DNA from 2 places in the Paenibacillus sp. B2(2019) genome. Region 2 is predicted to be linked to the other one. Evidence: predicted binding sites of a transcription regulator. Region 2 holds the regulator's gene; the other holds the start of a gene.
What was found. Region 2 encodes LexA, which represses DNA repair genes until DNA is damaged. Its sites were predicted from a motif close to CGAACATATGTTCG; they were not measured.

Region 1: a site for LexA is predicted at 7,163-7,176, ahead of PAENI_RS21460 (YolD-like family protein). Genes of this name have one in related genera too.

The regions. Positions count from the first base shown of each region.
Region 1 covers NZ_VTZR01000024.1:20,403-29,043, reverse strand. The annotation lists gene PAENI_RS21515 (sensor domain-containing diguanylate cyclase) at 1-260, opposite strand, end outside; partial or broken gene PAENI_RS21510 (transposase) at 762-965, shown strand; partial or broken gene PAENI_RS32690 (FMN-dependent NADH-azoreductase) at 1,087-1,265, shown strand; gene PAENI_RS21500 (DsbA family protein) at 1,366-1,986, shown strand; gene PAENI_RS21495 (MBL fold metallo-hydrolase) at 2,084-2,905, shown strand; gene PAENI_RS21490 (nuclear transport factor 2 family protein) at 2,910-3,308, shown strand; partial or broken gene PAENI_RS21485 (ISL3 family transposase) at 3,536-3,918, shown strand; gene PAENI_RS21480 (hypothetical protein) at 4,202-4,390, opposite strand; tRNA gene PAENI_RS21475 (tRNA-Leu) at 4,844-4,929, opposite strand; gene PAENI_RS32685 (WGxxGxxG-CTERM domain-containing protein) at 5,091-5,564, opposite strand; gene PAENI_RS21465 (M15 family metallopeptidase) at 5,641-6,327, opposite strand; gene PAENI_RS31945 (hypothetical protein) at 6,626-6,790, shown strand; gene PAENI_RS21460 (YolD-like family protein) at 6,787-7,122, opposite strand; gene PAENI_RS21455 (hypothetical protein) at 7,505-8,065, opposite strand; gene PAENI_RS21450 (PH domain-containing protein) at 8,183-8,641, shown strand, end outside.
Region 2 covers NZ_VTZR01000025.1:284,145-292,785, reverse strand. The annotation lists gene PAENI_RS26495 (hypothetical protein) at 1-454, opposite strand, end outside; gene PAENI_RS26490 (DUF896 domain-containing protein) at 504-713, opposite strand; gene PAENI_RS26485 (LysM peptidoglycan-binding domain-containing protein) at 823-1,236, opposite strand; gene lexA (transcriptional repressor LexA) at 1,532-2,158, shown strand; gene PAENI_RS26475 (L,D-transpeptidase) at 2,431-2,769, shown strand; gene PAENI_RS26470 (hypothetical protein) at 2,919-3,299, shown strand; gene PAENI_RS26465 (hypothetical protein) at 3,534-4,112, shown strand; gene PAENI_RS26460 (MBL fold metallo-hydrolase) at 4,238-5,044, opposite strand; gene PAENI_RS26455 (cupin domain-containing protein) at 5,017-5,517, opposite strand; gene PAENI_RS26450 (DUF4352 domain-containing protein) at 5,651-6,274, opposite strand; gene PAENI_RS26445 (DUF5316 family protein) at 6,544-6,747, opposite strand; gene PAENI_RS26440 (sigma factor-like helix-turn-helix DNA-binding protein) at 7,726-8,247, opposite strand.

The sequences.
Region 1 (8,641 bases), on a different contig from region 2:
TCGGAGAGTGTGGCAGCGCTGTATTCCAAACTGCTGCGCATGGACTGAAATAAGGAGTCCATTGTCTTAGTCATTCGGTCAGCGTTGTAGTAATTCAAATGGAGCGTAGTCTCCATCAATGATTGTTTTTTGGACTCGTAAGAACCGATCAGAAGAATGCTTGAGGTTAGTAGAACCACCAGCGTAACCAAGCCCGTAAGCAGCGATGTGAGACTGAGCTTTTTACTTTGACGCGGCTCGGCTCTTCTCAGTGTAAGCAAACTATAACCCTCCTTAAATCTTGAAAACTAGCTTAAACAATAATACAACAAATTAAGATGTTATTCGACAATAATCAACGAACTCCAATCTCTCACACCACTGTACGTAACGTTCGATATACGCTGGTTCATGAAATATTACATATTAAAAACTCCTCTCCAGAGCTTGTGAATTGTCAAACACTGAAAAAGAGAAGCTTTAAAATTAATAAAACAAAAAAACCTTGATTTTTCAAGGTTTTCACTGTGATACCGAGGACGGGGTCGAACCCGTACGGTACTCACGTACCGCAGGATTTTAAGTCCTGAAACAACCTTTATAGCCCCTTTTCTACACCACGGAAAGCACGAACACAAATCCTTTAACCACGCGGGTTGACGGCACTTTTTTGTGTTCTGTACTTTCTGCGTTCAGAAATTTGTATATGTAGCCATGTTAACAAAAATGTTAGCAAAATGAAGGGCAGACGCTTTGCGTTACTGCCCTTTGTGTATGAAAGCGCCGTGCGAAGCACCTTGAAAACCATGCGTAATTGGCAGGATGAGATCGTGAACTACCATCATTGCCGTTGGACGAGTGCAACCGTAGAAGGACGACATAATCGTATCAAAGCTTACCAACGCCGGCACTACTTCACACGCAATCGTGGTTGTTATATGGCGGGCATTTTAATTGAATGCAATCGACACCGTTTATTGAGTTGAACATATCAACCACTAATTTTTAGATTGAGCCCAATAATAGGAAGTTAATTTTTTCGTCAATAAGAATTGACTTTCATTCTAGTTGTAACTACAATGGTTACAACTAGTAGTAACAGTACCTGTTACAGATAAAAAAGCACTGCATATTCAAGTACATGGTGCTTTCTACTCTGAAGGTCCAGCTGAAGAACTAGAAATGGAGCATCGCCATCTTTTGGTAATGATGAATTTTTTTGCGTCCCTTCTTTTGAAGCACTCGATGTTGAAGGGCATAATAGGGCGCCTGAAAAAGCACAATAGATTAAAGAAGATGCAATTCTACGCTCTAAAAAGTTAGCTGAGAATTTCTAAGTAACAGCGAGATTGGTTAATAATAAAAAAATAAAGGTAGGCGTTTTTAATGGAGACAAAACAAGACACCCTTGTATATGTATGGGATGCATATTGTGGATGGTGCTATGGATTTTCAGAAAGTATTGGAGGTTTTTACAAAAATCACCCTGAAATTCCGTTAACTGTTTTATCCGGAGGATTATTTTTAGATAATCTGCCAATAAAAAAATTCTCATATATATCAGAAGGTAATAAAAGAATTAATAAACTTACTGGTGCAGAATTTGGGCCTTCATATCAGGCTTTGTTGTCAGAAGGTACTTTTACAATGAATTCAAAAGATGCTGCAATTGGCTTTTCAGCTTTACGTTCATTAGCACCGAACCGTTTGTTAGAATTTACTTCTGCCATGCAAAAAGCGTTTTATTATAATGGAAAAAGTCTGAGTGACCCTGAAACATATCGTAAGATAGCTATTGATCATCATTTGGATCCTGAACAAGTACTAGAGCGACTAAAATCTCAAGAAACTATAATAGATGTTCAAAATGATTTCAACACGGTTCAACAACTTGGTATAAATAGCTATCCCTCTTTACTTCTACACAAGGATAACCAATTAATTCCTATTGGTGGCGGAGTAATGACGTCGGATAAAATTGAAGCACGGTTTAAAGATTGTTATTAAGGATTTTAATTAAAAGTACTGGTATTTATAACTCACTTTCAACTAATAAAACTTCATTGATTATTAAATAACTTCACCAAAAAGGAGATAAAATTCTATGTTTAAAACAATCGAAATGAATCAAAATGATGTGAAATTGACGATATTTAGTTCTGAAGAAAATAGTTTTATGGTGACTGCAACCTTAGTTGAAAAAGCAGGACATGCATTCTTAATAAATACGAAATTTACTCAATCCGATTCGAAAGAAATTGTTGATTACCTAAATAAAAATAACTTATATTTAGATAAAATTTTTATTATTCATGGAGATCCGGACTACTACTTTGGGTTAGAAAGTATTAAAGCAGCGTTTCCAGAAGCCATTGCGTATGCCACAGAATCCACTGTTGAACATATTGTTCATTCTGTCTTAGGTAAATTAAAAGTCTGGAAAGATGCACTTGGAGAGAACGCACCAAGTAATGTTGTATTGCCTCAAGTATTTACAGAAAAAACCATTGACTTTCAAGGTTTAACTTTTGAACTTGTAGGTTTAGATAATTACAGAACTAGCTTATTTAACAGAGAATTGAAATTATTGATTGGTGGCATTGATATTTTCAACGAAATACATGTTTTCATAGCAGATACTAGCTCAAAAGAAGCAATGGAAGCTTGGATTGAGAACTTGAAAGTGTTACAAGGGTTAAATGCTAACATAATCGTACCAAGCCATGGTTCAATTGAAAAATCCTTAGATAATCAAGCACTTATTGCAACTATCAATTATCTAAAAACTGCAATTAAAGCTTCTGAAGAAAGTAAAACTTCTACGGATTTTGTTGCAAAGCTTGAAGCAGCATATCCAGGCTATGCAAATAAAGGCGTATTAGAATTAAGTGCAAAAGTTGTAACGAAAGAAATTCCTTGGGGGTAATGTTATGAATATATACCAAAAATTATTACATGAAACGTATGTATTAACCGGTGAAGGAAAATTGGATGCCTTCAAAATGTATTTAAGTGATAATGTATCTTGGACAGAAGCTGCTGGATTTCCTTATGCGGGTACTTATGTAGGTCCAGATGAAGTAGTGAAAAACGTACATGAACGCCTTGGAACCGAATGGGATGGCTATTCTGCAAAAGATGAAATCTATGCGTTTAATAATCACACTGTTATCGTCTACGGAAAATATAGTGGAACGTATAAAGCAACAGGAAAATCATTTATAGCAGACTTTTGCCATCTATATGAATTTGATGAGAATGATAAGGTTAAAAAATTTATTCAAATCGTGGACAGCGCAACTGTCAATAATGCATTAAGTTCAAATTAGTTGTTTGTAACTTAACTTGTATACGGGGTAGCGTCAGGATAACCGTATTTTCCTGACGCTACCCCATCGCTATCAAGCTAAGGTTTTACACTACCCATAAAGCAAAAAAAGACGTTATCCTTTCTGTAGAATTATAGGAAAGGATGGCGTTTCTTTATGAATCTTTCGATTCTTGACGAACTTCAGGGTCTGTCAAATCTTTTGTGTAAACTCTCTTAACAGACTCCGCTGATCGCTTTCATGTCCATGGCTATGTTATTGTGGCCCTGCAAGAGGTTCGTAAAACGATACAGAGTGAGCTTTCGCCACGGGCAAAAGCATGGCTCAAAGCCAACCATCGTCTCTTTAATCTCCAAGTGGAATCTCTATCTGCAGAGAGTAAGAAAACGCTGGATGAATTACTCGGTTACTCTCCGCTCCTACGAAAATGTTGGGAACGGAAAGAAGCTTTTACTACTTGGTATAACTATTCACCCAATGCCGAAGCTGCAACGAATGGATTTAACCGTTGGTGTGAACAGGGCGTGGTTTGAAAAAGATGCGTATTTGGAAAAATGAGATCATCAACTACCATCGCTGCCGATGGACGAATGCAACTATAGAAGGTAGGGGATGCCTTTTAAGTTAATGTCATCAAAAGTAGAGTTGAACAAGTAATTTATCGGATTCTTAACTAGGAGCTCTCCTGTCATACCCTCTAGAAAATCTGAAAGATTAATGACTATATCGTTTATGTTAGTGTTTTGTTCAGAAGAGACTAAGTTTTTGATGATATCTGTTTCCTACAGTCAATCTATTCATTGTCTTTAATTTTTTTGATAGATACTTCGTTTTTTTCTATTATCACTTCATAGTCAACAATTATTCCTTTTCTAAAAATTTCGGTGAATTCTCTACTTACTGAGTAATTTTTTCCGATTGAGTGTAACCTTAAATACATGTTTTCCATTTTTCATCCGGAACTTTGCAACTTCTCCAAGTTTAATATTACTATCGATCAAAGAGTCCATTTGGATGGTATCTTTTTCATCAACAGTAACAACTACGCTTTTTAAATCCAACGGACTGTTATTTGTAATCATCAGATTATACTCTTCATCCTTAGCTGTTGGTGTATCACTTAAAGTATCTGAGTTGTTTTTTTACAACCCGATAATAAGACTATAAACAACATAAAAATAGTTAGCCATCTCTTCTTTGTCAATTAAGTCGCCTCTCATTCTGATTATCTAATGCGTTGGCAAGAAATTAAAAAAACATATTGGTTCAAATGGCGCTAAACATCTGAAATCATAGAGATTTGGAAAGAGCGACTTTCAGAGGAGGAGTATGGATTTCGCTTGTGGGCGGGCATCATGGTCGAGGTCTTAACCGGGGAAGAGGAACTTGCTAGTAAATTGGGTACCTTTCATGACAAAACTCCATAATTAAAGGAGTAAATCCTGTGCGCTTAATAATTGTTCTAAATACAATTCCCTTTTGAAAATAATCAAGAAAAACAAAAAAACCTTGATTTCTCAAGGTTTTCACTGTGATGCCGAGGACGGGGGTCGAACCCGTACGGTACTCACGTACCGCAGGATTTTAAGTCCTGTGCGTCTGCCTGTTCCGCCACCCCGGCATATTATGTGTTGAAGCTTCATACGATGTTTACGTATAACGCGACAAGAAATATAATATCATGAATATCGATAACGCGCAATCCCTTTTTCAAAAAAAGTTTTATCACATTAAAAATAACCCGTCCCAGCATATGCCGACACGGGTTATTAGGCATGCCGATTATCTGCGTTCGTCACTTCTGCTTCTCATTCCGACGAGGCCCAAGAGTCCAAGCAATCCGAGCCAGCCCCAGTTAGATCCTCTGCTGGTAGTCCCAGTATTTGTAGTTGTGCTGGTTGCCCGATATCTACCATCCGTTGTAGTGTTGGATAGTGGAGTTACCGTATTTCTGTTGTAGTTATCCCGGGTGTAATTTTCATTGTAGTTATTGGTGTTAGGTCTATAATTTTCCCCTGTGCGGATCTTATCTCTCATAATGCTCTCATTCTGATTCATCGTTCCCGTGGTGCCGTTCATTAGATTGCCATCCGTATTCATCATCCGAGTGTTATTCACGGTACCATCCATACCAGTATTAGCGTTGGGGATACCGCCTAAAGCTGCTGATCCGATGGCATTAGATGCATAGCTAGCTCCCATTATACTCATTGACAGTACAGTACCGCATGCAAGGCTTGTTATCAGCTTGTTCACAGTGTTATGCCTCCCTTTATAATTAGTGATCACTGATAATTTCCCCTTGGGTGGCACTGTCTATACATGAATAGCTTTACTCTTTTACTACATTCACTGTCTTGCTTGCTGCGTCATACGTAACCTTTGCTCCAAGCGCCTCAGCCAGAGCACGCACGGGTACATATGTTATGCCGGTATCAAGAACACCATCCGTAAGTTTAGTGCCGTTTAAGGTTATCGTTACTTTAACGTCTTTGTTCACCTGGTCATCCTCCCCAGTAATTCTTTTTAAAGCTTCATTGACCTGATCCGTCGTAGGACGTTTACCTGCCCGAAGTTGAGTCGTGGTTAAGCCGAAGGCCATTTGCAGATGGGAATAATCTTTAAAAGACGTCCAGTCTCCTCCCCACTCAAGCCCTAGCTGTTTTCCCACCTGTACAACCTCTTGCCAGTCCGCTATTTTATCTTTATCACCATCACGATTCATATCCCAGGAAAGACTTTTTCCATCCGGCAGCAAAAGCGCAAAATCAAACGCAAGGCCATAATTGTGATAGCTGGTTCCACCCTTGGCGTTGGTAACTACAGGTCCAGGCTTACTTCTCCCCTGCGCATACAAGGCATTTTGTTCAGCAATCGACCGCAATCCCTGAGTAATAACGATGGGTACTCCTCTGGCATAGCTTTGCTGTATCAAAGCCTTCGCCCCTGCTGCCAAAACAGGATGAAGCCCAGCAAGCCTCGCCGCCGATTTGTCCCTCACTTGATCTAAAGTCAGCATAGAATCACCCCTTGGTATAATCAATGATCCCGCTTCCCCATTCGCTTGTACTAATACCCCTGCTTGCCTTAGCATACAAGCATAAACGTCTTCGGCGTCCCTATAAGGAAGGACGATAAGCGTTTAAGCGAGAAATATAAGACATAAAGGATAGGTGCATAACTTATACTTTCTTATATTTTAAAAAAAGACCCCGGTATCCCCGAGATCTCCCCTGAAAAGCACCTATTCATAGCTTCTTCACCTTGGATCATTTCTACAAAAAAGGGCAAAATATTAGCGAAAGGTGGGAACACATATGGACATTCATAGCGATAGCTATAAAGTTGCTGCCCTGAGCGAGCAGGAAGAAGCACTCGAAATTATTCGAAATGCCGAAGCTTCCATTGCAAATCTGACCGGCAACCCAACGGTGACCCTAATTGCTTATGAAAAAAGTGAAGTCAGCGGTTCTCAGCATTAGACGATGTAAACCTCCACTAGATCATCTACATTGATCCACTTCCATTCCTCCGCCCACTGCAGCTTAAACTCACGCGAGTGGGTGTGAATGGAAGTCACAAAACCACTAATTGTCGTATTCTCAAAAGGATCAAACACCACAACAGTGACGCGCACATGACTCCGTAACGATAAAGCAAGTGTACATTCGATCTCCTCCAGCTTCTGCTCATCTAGAATAGGCTTAATGCGGCGCAGGGTCTCCCGTTCATCCCTAATAATTCTTACCTTGTGCTCCGGCAGCATCATGCGACTGCTTTCCCACAGTCCGTTTTTCTCCAGCTTTTTGCCCATGGTAACCCCTCCCTAATTTCTATACTTATTCCGCTACACACGAACGTATGTTTGTATTATATCCACACCTTCGCTGAATAATCAATAATCAGGAAAAAGATACCACTTTAAAATCCTCCTCTTTTATCTAAAAGTTGTATAATAATTAATATCTAAATGAGAGGAGCTTTCCAATTGAAAAAAAACAATGCCCTGCTCATCCTAATTCCCGTATTATTCCTGTGTCTATACCCCCTCGTATATCGAAGCAGTACCCTCTCAGACCTCACAAAAGGAATCGTAGCTGGCTTATTTATAGGATTGGCAGTGTTACCTCTACTCAAGCTCAAAATCGCATCAAAAAGACGCTGACAGTTGAACTGTTCAGCGCCTAAATTTCGATCTATTCTTGAACTTTCTCTGATTCAGCGGTGGACTGACCATCAGCATCGATGAGTCCTGTTGCTTCTCTTGCTTCATTAAGCTTGGAAATGCCGTATAGCATCGCGACGTCAGCGTTCTGATTCAATTCCTCGAACTTCTCAGCAGTGACCTCTGCGGAATCAGCACCTTGAGAGGCCTGTTCTTTTAGAGAATAAGCACTTTGAAAAGCAATTTTGGACTCATCAAGCAGTTTACGAATGTCTTCGGGCAAGCTAGAGGAAATTTTCACTTTCTCAGCCTGATTGGATAGGTCTGTTGCGGTCTTTTGGAATTCGTTAATCTTCTTCTCCAACTGCCTGTCCGAAAGTTCTCCTGCTGAATAAGCAGCAATAGCTTCGTTGAACTCCGCTAAAGATGATTTTCCTAATTCATCAAGTTTAGACATTTCATTGTAGAAGTTTTGTACGGTTTCCTGCACTTCTTCTTCCGAGGCAGGAGCCGATGAAGTTGAATTATTATTGCTGCAGGCGCTAAGGATGACAGTCAGCATTAGCGTTCCTATTAGTAACACTTTTTTCATTATTTATCCCTCCACTTAACAGAATAATGTCGGTTTGTGTAAAGCGCAAATGAAATTTATGTAAAATGACTATTATGTTATAATTATTTCAATTGTAATCAGGGAAGGAGAGTATTTATGCCTTATTGCACAACCTGCGGATCAGAATATAAGCAGGGCGCTAAATTTTGTGGAGAATGCGGATCTAGCATTGACGGCACTGCTCCAGTGACCGCCCGCCGTCCATCAGCAAATCCAAACGCTACTCAAGAAGTCGTGCTCTGGAAAGGCAAACCAGCCAGTATCTCTGATCGCCTCAAAGGAATCGTACGCCTAAACACGACTACGTACACCATTACAAGCCAGCGCATTATGGTAAAGACTGGACTTATCGGTAAAAATGTCGAAGAAATCGAATTACTGCGTGTACGCGATTTATCCGTAGCACAATCTATCATGGACCGGATGCTCGGCATCGGTACATTAACTGTATTTTCTGATGATGCCTCAGCGCCTCAGCTTCTTTTCCGAAAAATCCATGATGCCCAAACCGTCAAAGATGTTCTGCGCAAAGCTGTTCGTGACGAGAAGATCGCC
Region 2 (8,641 bases):
AACGATTCATAAGTCTGGTAAAAATCCATTTCGTGCGTTTGCCTTTATGCTTAATTACAACAGCTCCACGCGAAAGGATGATTTTCTCAATATCAGAAGCTGGCAGATAACGTTCGCGGTTGAATTTTATAGTAGATAGTCTAGCATTCTCTACCTTCAAGTACGGACGTCGGAAGAACAGAAGTGCCGCTAGTAAGTAGTACAAAACGACTCCTAACCAGTTCATTAGCATACCATTACCTTTGGCCTGGTCCACTGAACCAACCATCCAAAACATAGTACCAAGCACTAATAACACTACTGGAAATGCAATGTTACGGCCTTTAAAGGTTTCACTGTTCTTACCAGGAGATTTAGATTTAGATGCGTAAATCGTTTCCTTCCCCTGTTTCTTTCTTTGCTTATTAATTTGCTGCGTGTTGCGTTGAACCATTCTTTCCCAAGAACGGGCCATATGCGTTCCCCCTAGTCATCCAGTAATATCTATGAAAAGGAACAGGGTGTTAATGCTTACGCCCCTTGTTACCTTGTTCATGCTCATCATTATCGACCAATTCAATCGTATTCAATTGTGCTCGGAAGTTATTGCGAATATTCCCCAAATAAATTTCACGAAGCTTGGCGCGTTCCGCCGTTTCCTCTTGATTAAGGCCTACGCTCTTCTGTTTGCGTGCCAATTCGTTAATACGCGCGACCAACTCATCAATATTCAAAACTTTCCCTCCCCTTATAAATTAATTCTAACTCTGCCATGAGAAAAAGAGCTTGTCAAGGTTTACTCCCTGCAAGCTCTTCATGTCCTCTTATTATGTTCTTAGAATATTAATATATAGGTAAAGTGAGAATATCTCCAGCATTAATCTGACTACCTTTAATGCCATTGGATTTTTTAATTCCTTCTATATATACAGCCGTTTTCATATCAGAAGGTTTATTCTCAAGAGCAATACTCCAAAGTGTATCTCCACGTTCAACCACTACGCGCTTCTCATCCTTCATTAAAGTAGTAGATCCTGCAAATACATTACCTACTACTGTAAGTCCTGATAGTACGAGCACGATGATCAATGTCAGTTTAATAACAAAATCTCTACGGAACAAACGCATCAAGCCTTCAAGCAAAAACTCTGTAATCTCTTTAATCTGAGCTGAATAACGGGTAATAGGATTATGTCCTAAAGATTCAACCACTGGGGCTTTATCGTAGATGCTACGGTATGTACTGTATTTTAACATGAATATCATCCTCCAAACACTTGTTCTTACTTTTGAAATTATAATAACACGAACATGTGTTTTGTTCAATACTATTTTAGAACAATTGTTCTCTTTTTTTCAGAGGTTACTATTTACCATATTCTTCATATAAAGAATCACTCTTATCGTTTAGATGAAGGAAACGCAATCAATACAAGACTACCATTTATTAACTCTTTCGAATTAATATTTATAATAGTTAGAACTTATGTTTGTGCGAACGGTAGTTCTATGTTATAATTTTCCCAAACATTACTATATGGGGTTGATTCCAATGTCAAAGATTTCAAGTCGCCAGCTGGCGATCCTGGAATTTATACGTAGCGAAGTCCGCAGCAAGGGTTATCCTCCTTCCGTCCGGGAGATTGGAGAAGCTGTTGGTCTTGCTTCCAGCTCCACAGTTCACGGTCATTTGGATCGGCTAGAGAAGAAGGGACTTATCCGTCGAGATCCAACGAAGCCTCGTGCGATAGAATTGCTTGGCCAAGAGGATTCCGAGAATGTCCATCATTTCGCGCAAACCGTCGCTCGCATTCCTGTCGTAGGTAAGGTTACCGCCGGGGTTCCTATCACTGCTACTGAGAATATTGAAGACTACTTCCCGCTTCCAACTCACTATGTTGGAGATAACAAAGTATTTATGTTATCGGTTCAAGGTGACAGTATGGTCGAAGCTGGGATTATGAATGGCGACTATGTTATTGTTCGTCAACAACAAACGGCTGATAACGGAGATATCGTTGTAGCTATGACCGAAGAAGATGAAGCAACCGTTAAGACTTTTTATAAAGAACGTGATCATATACGTCTTCAGCCGGAGAATCCGGCGTACGAGCCTCTTCGCCTTAATCGCGTAACCATTCTCGGCAGAGTTATCGGATTATTTCGAGATATCCACTAAGTATGCACTCCTACCATGCGAAAACGGATACCGCCCTTTAAAGGACGGTATCCGTTTCTACGAGAAGTATAAGGATAGGGTATATCGTAAAAATAAAACTTTCTTTTATTTTTTAAAAAGCTGTTCTGCAAATGCAGAACAGCTTTTTAACTGTTATCAAACCCTATTTATCAATCATAGAACATTTGTTCCCATAAGCTAAAATGACCATTTTTAATGAATAACCGTTTAGGCATCCTGCTCATATCTTAATTAGAAAGGAGTGTTGCACAATGCCAAATTACCGGATTATAGTTGATCTGACGCAGCGTATGCTTTATCTTCTTGATAACGACATTGTGATCAGGGGCTTCCCAGTCGGAATCGGTAAAATGTTAACTCAATCACCACTCGGTGAATTCACAATCATCAACAAACAACCCGATCCAGGTGGTCCATTTGGGGTCTTTTGGATGGGGCTATCTAAGCCTCACTATGGGATACATGGAAATAATGATCCCTCATCCATAGGGCACGAAGTATCCCACGGTTGTATTCGTATGTACAATGAAGATGTGTTAGCACTAGCTGCGATTGTACCGATTGGAACACGAGTAACGATCAGGAATTAAATCTATCTCTATAGATAAACACGCCTCACTCATGGTTCACTGGAGGGGGCGTGTTTGTATTTATGTATTTTTGATGACCTAATAGGAATTATGTGGTTATATGTCGAATAATGTTAACAGGATTTCAAATTGAAAGGAAGTGTCTCGTTTTGAACAACTCAAAAATTAGAACCCTCGTCGATTTTAAAGTCGATGCACTTGTTAAACTCTCTGGCTTATTGTTAAATAACGATCAAGCGAGTGGAAAAAAAGTAAATTTACTCACCTCATTCGGCAGTATTCAAGGGACCATCTCCCCTTCCACCTCCAATAAAGAGGATGTTTTTGACTTAAAATCTCTAATGGATGATGTCATTGTAGATGAATACATATCTTATTTAGGTGCGGAACATCCCGATAAAAATTTCAGCTATAACTTTGTAGTCCTTAATGATGTTTCTGTAAGACCCTATACTCACTATGAATCTCCGATCGAATACAAACAGCTAATTGTTTATACTGATCAAATCACAGCCTTCAATTTCTTATGATTTTGACATATTTATTTTAAATGCTCTCAACAAAGCACTCCAGCAGTTGCCCCAATTTTGCACTCAGCTTGCAAAATCGGCAGATCTCTGGGTGCTTTCTCTTTTTCTAATCAGTAGTCGTTTCCTAAATTCCCACGATTTTCGCTCTTAACAGATACTAGTAGAGAGAATTCAGGCATATCTTTCAATAAGCAATAAATCTTGCTCTACTGAGATCATTGGAGGTGTGATTACATGCTGATTTTCTTGATGTATATGTTTGCCATTGTAGGAGGAGTCTTAATTCTAAGTGCCGTTATTATAGAATTAAAAAAACTATCTACTTCTTCTGAACTTTCTAAGCTGTTAAACGCAACCTCATCTTTTAATATTATATTCACCAAAACATTCATTCCGCCCAATCAATCTCACTTGATCGCCCTTAATGAACCTTATAAAAAAATAGCAATAGGTACCAGCAATCCGAAAACAAGCAAAAAGGCAATAGCAAAGCTATACTCGTTCGACAATATAATGGGATCAGAGATTGTTGTTAACGCACTAACCCTTTCAAAAGTATCTAAAAGACAACAAAACAGCAAATCAACTGCTTCAAGTGCGGATATTAATGTGGTTAATAGCGGTGACGAAGAGGCTGATGTTATTGAGGAACTTACGCTTAAAATATATATGAACAGCAATGAAATACCTGTGTATAGTATTTCCTTCTTGCCAGGCTTATTGCCCATTCAACAATCCGATAATCAATACAAAGAAGCTTACTCCCAAGTCCAACAATTACATGCGTTCTTCAGGTCGATCGTATCCGAATGAATGCCCCCCTTCCGCCTATTATTACTTCACTTTACCTTTCCCAATTAGAAATTTTGAAAACCTTAAGGAAAGACAAAAAAACGGTCCTTTTGAGAGGGCCGTTTTCGCTGCATCCAACATTCATTTTAAAATTGCACACTAAATCCGTTAAATTGATGAATGCCCGTACCATGAGCAACAAGATCCCGTTCACGTAATTCACGAACTGCCTTCATAACCACTTGCAAAATAGCTGGATCTAGACCCAACGTATTATGAGAGCCGAATACTTGAGATACATTTGGAATTTGCGCAATCTTTTCTAAAGAAGCCACTAAATCTGCCGGACTAGTAGAGGGATAAAAAGCATAAATTGGCGTAACATCATACAACAAATCCCCTGTAAACAGATACCCGTTGGCATGATCAAAGATGCTAATATGACCTGGCGAATGACCCGGTGTGTGGTAAATTTCTAATCTACGCCCGCCTAAATCAAGCACATCTCCCTCTCGCAATAGAGCTGTTGGTTTCCCTTGATAAGGTGTATACGTATTAGGATCAAACGTCTCAGGAACAGGAAGAGTAATATCTCGGCTCATATCTTTTCTGATCTGGGCAAGGGTCAAACCTCGTATTCCATTAATTAGCCAATCCTCATCCTCTTTATGAACATAGATCGTCTCAAATTGTCCATGACTGCCTATATGGTCTGCATGCACATGTGTAGTGATGACAGTGATAGGTAAATCCGTTAACTGATCCGTTATTCTTTTTATATTATCGATGCCTAATCCCGTATCAATCAACACCGCTTGTTCTTTCCCTAACAACAAAAAAGAGTGCACCTTTTCCCAATGTCCATATTCACTGATTGCATAAGTAATTGGATCAATTTTCGTGACTGTGAACCATCGATCTTGAATCAAGTGTGATCCTCCATTCCGTTCCATTTCTCCCTTACCTGCTTTTCTCCTTTATAATAGTCCGCTTGTTGATCCGCCTGATAAATTTCTTGATAGGGGAGAATGTTGATTTTACCTGAGTCCGGATATTCGCAAACATCTATGCCCTGGTTCGTTCGGAGATCAAGATACTTGCAAGGGGCATCCGTATGATTATAAAGTTGATGCGCTCCTTCAGGTCCCATTTCAAAAAATATCACATCACCTTCAGAAACCTCACTAAAACCCTCTGGAGTTCTTAACATCGCTTTTCCCGTCAAAATCACAAATATTTCTTCAGCGTTTCTATGAAAATGATAAGGAAAGGAATACTTATCTGGATCAAGCGATCTTATGTCGAAGACAAGATGTTTAGAATTAGCGATCTCAGCTAACCTCTCACTCGTATGCCAAGCAAACTCAGGGATCGGAGATAACTTTTGTTTAAATGAAACAGTATTTTCATTAAAAATCTTCGCCAAATATAACACCCCTCATCCATTACGCTTTTCTTTCAATATAATCGGTTTGGTACTTTATGTAAATGCAGATTATCAGGTTTAACAATAAAAAAAGCCCCGCCAGCATTGGCGAGACTCTTATATGTGAGATATCCTATTTATTTTGAAGAACGATTTTGATTTCTCCATCTGAACTAAAACTTAAAACCGTAAAATCAGTATTGATTTCAAGTTCTTTCCAATCCTTAGGAAGCTGGTAAGCTAGTTTGCCACGAATTTTCTTTCCCGCAGCTAAAGCGCCGTCCATTGTTCCTACTTGACTATCCAAAGTATGAGCCAAGAGATCTTCATTTATGGAGAAGCTGTCTTGGTATGCATTGAACATTAGCATAGAGCTTACCATATAATCTTTACTGGAAATATTCTCAAGTATAATTCCGATTTCTACAAACTCATTACCCTCTGATGGTTGTACATAATCATTTCCCTTAGGCTTTTCCAGAGACTCAACTGTAAGCTTAAAATTCTTAGTTGTGATGGTTTGTCCAACTTCATTTATCATCGTTTCCTTTGGCTCTTCTGTAGGCTTGCTGGTAGGCTTTTCCGTTTCGACCGGTTTCTCTGTTGCTGCAGTATCATCTACCTTTGCCACTGCTGGTTCTGATTTTGATACTGTAGGTTCACTATCATTCCCCTGTGATCCAATCACCCCAATTACAACAAAAACAATAATGAGCCAAAACCACCATTTTTTAAAAAAAGGTTTCTTTGTTTTCAATATTCTACTTCCTCTCAGATAATATCCATTTCCAACTTTTGCTAGGAAAATATACCCATATTATCCTATGAAAGATATACCTTTGCAAGAAAAATATAAAATAATGTCAGATGATAAGAATAATTGTGACCGTTATATTAAATTCCATTTTACTAGAACTATAAATATAAAAAAACACCTCAACGGCAAAGACATCAAGGGTCTAAAGGTTTTTGTAAAAAGTCTTGTATTGCACTCTTTACCACTCTTGAACTTGAGTGTGGTAAATCTCACAACAAATATACTAGTCCAGCTATAGCCAAGGAAAGAACCCCTCCTAAAGCAGACCAATTCGCTACTTTATTTTTAATTTTACGGCCTTCTTTGGATTCCGAATAAAAATTCCCTCTTTGCTGAGTACCTGTCGTAAATCCGCCAATACATATACCAGAGATCACAAAAAAAGCCAGTCCTATATATATGAATATGCGCATATTAGTGCTCCTCCCAGGAAAGCGTTGGATATCTATATATAAGATATTCTAACATTATTCTCCACTACTAATTGGAAAAGTTAAAATGATGTATGACGAGAATGCACATAATCGAGGAATCATCGGTATGTGCTCAGGTGCTATTTCTTGTGGCGATTGGTATTGCAGCCCTTCTGGTGTCTACTTAGTTTCTCCACTAACGGAGAGAGTCCTCTTCTTCGAGTTTTGGACTCAGATGACGTTATTTACAAAATAATCGTCTTTTGTGCAGGGTTTCGGACTCCAGTAACGTTATTGCTTCTTTAGAGCATAATATTGGGTACTTTTCAGGCCAATAACTGCATTTGGGTCCGATAGCAAGCCAAAAACAGAATAAAGCTACAAATAAGATCTGCTGTGAAGCTAGAAGGTGCATCGTACATAAGTTTGGTTGCAAGCCTCCGTTATGGTGTGGATGTTCTATTATTCCCTTATTTCACCCTCTAGAAATAAGGGAAGCGAACTGATTGTGGTTGGTAAGTGCGTACGTATAAATTGGACGTGCCTAGACACAGGTTTACACCAATACAAAAATACGAGAAGAAAAAGGACCATTGAGCAGAAACTCAGGGTCCTTTCCTTTTTAATGCTTATTCAGTTGTAATAGGCGCGCCCGGTTTGGCAGCGATTAAAAGATGACATTAAAAGTGAATGTCTTTTCGAGAGAAAAACTGAAACTTTATAAGTATCAATTTTTACATTTTTAAAAAGACATAAATGATTAATTATCTGTCATCATTTCAAGACGCTACAACCATATGGCAACTTCATGAACTAACATTTCCTCTTACAAAGTATGAGAAGCGCGCGTGACCAACTTATCCGCTATCCCTAGCCAATCAATCTTAACAATTGCTCTCAGCAATTTCCATATAAAAATTCAGTTAAAAAAATATAATCTGATAATTTTGAAGTCTACTTATATATTATGGGCATTTACTAGACAAAAAACAGAGAATCCTCTACAGTATCGCTAATCTTCCGCTGCGCTCGTTGAATATATTCGCTAACGCTTCCGTAGGTAATGCCGAGCATTTTGGCTATTTCAGAATGTGGGATGCACTGCCCATGTGCCAGAGTATAGCATTCTCGTTCCCGTTCGCTTAATTGATTAAGTGCATATTCTAATTGGAACCGTTGTTCATCTGAAAGATTGGCTGGGCTTCCCGCCTTTGAATCACTAGCGAAAGCCTGCATTCGTATTGGATCCAGTAGTATTTCCCGTTCATAGCCAGCTCGCCGTTCAATTCCACGCTTATTCCCTGGTCTCCGTCCTGAATTCAGCCACTCAATGACAAACTCACAGTCAGATTCCATTCCAGAAATCACCTTTTTATCATCAGCATCAGCCTTCCTATATGCTCGCTCCGCGCCATTGAGGGAGAGTCGATAGTTTAGGGCAGTTGCTGGACCTAAGTCCGTTACCTTTACTGCAGGAGCCTTGCTATTGGCGATGTTCATCCTCATTCCCCTTTGTGGTATAATTTGGTCGAGGATAAAAGCTGCTATTGCCCTGACGCATCAGGGCTTTTTTCTGTATAAATACATTCCACCAACATAGAGAACATCTTCATGTTTGTACTGATAGGATATGTGTTGTATGCATCTTTGAATCTAACCCAACTCGGTCCCCACTTCAGCACCTCTACAGGTTTTCCTGGGTTTTCAGTAAAGATAAAATGTCTATGCCCGTCCGACAATGCTTTTTGAGTGTCCTTGTATCTCATTCTACGGATCCCTTAATCACAAATGGCCTCTCAACAGCCTTACCAAATAGGTTTGGGATATTTCGAATCTAGGTTTGCTCTCTCTTCCTCCGTGAGTTGTGATCTCTTAATCTTTCCTTGCCCACCGC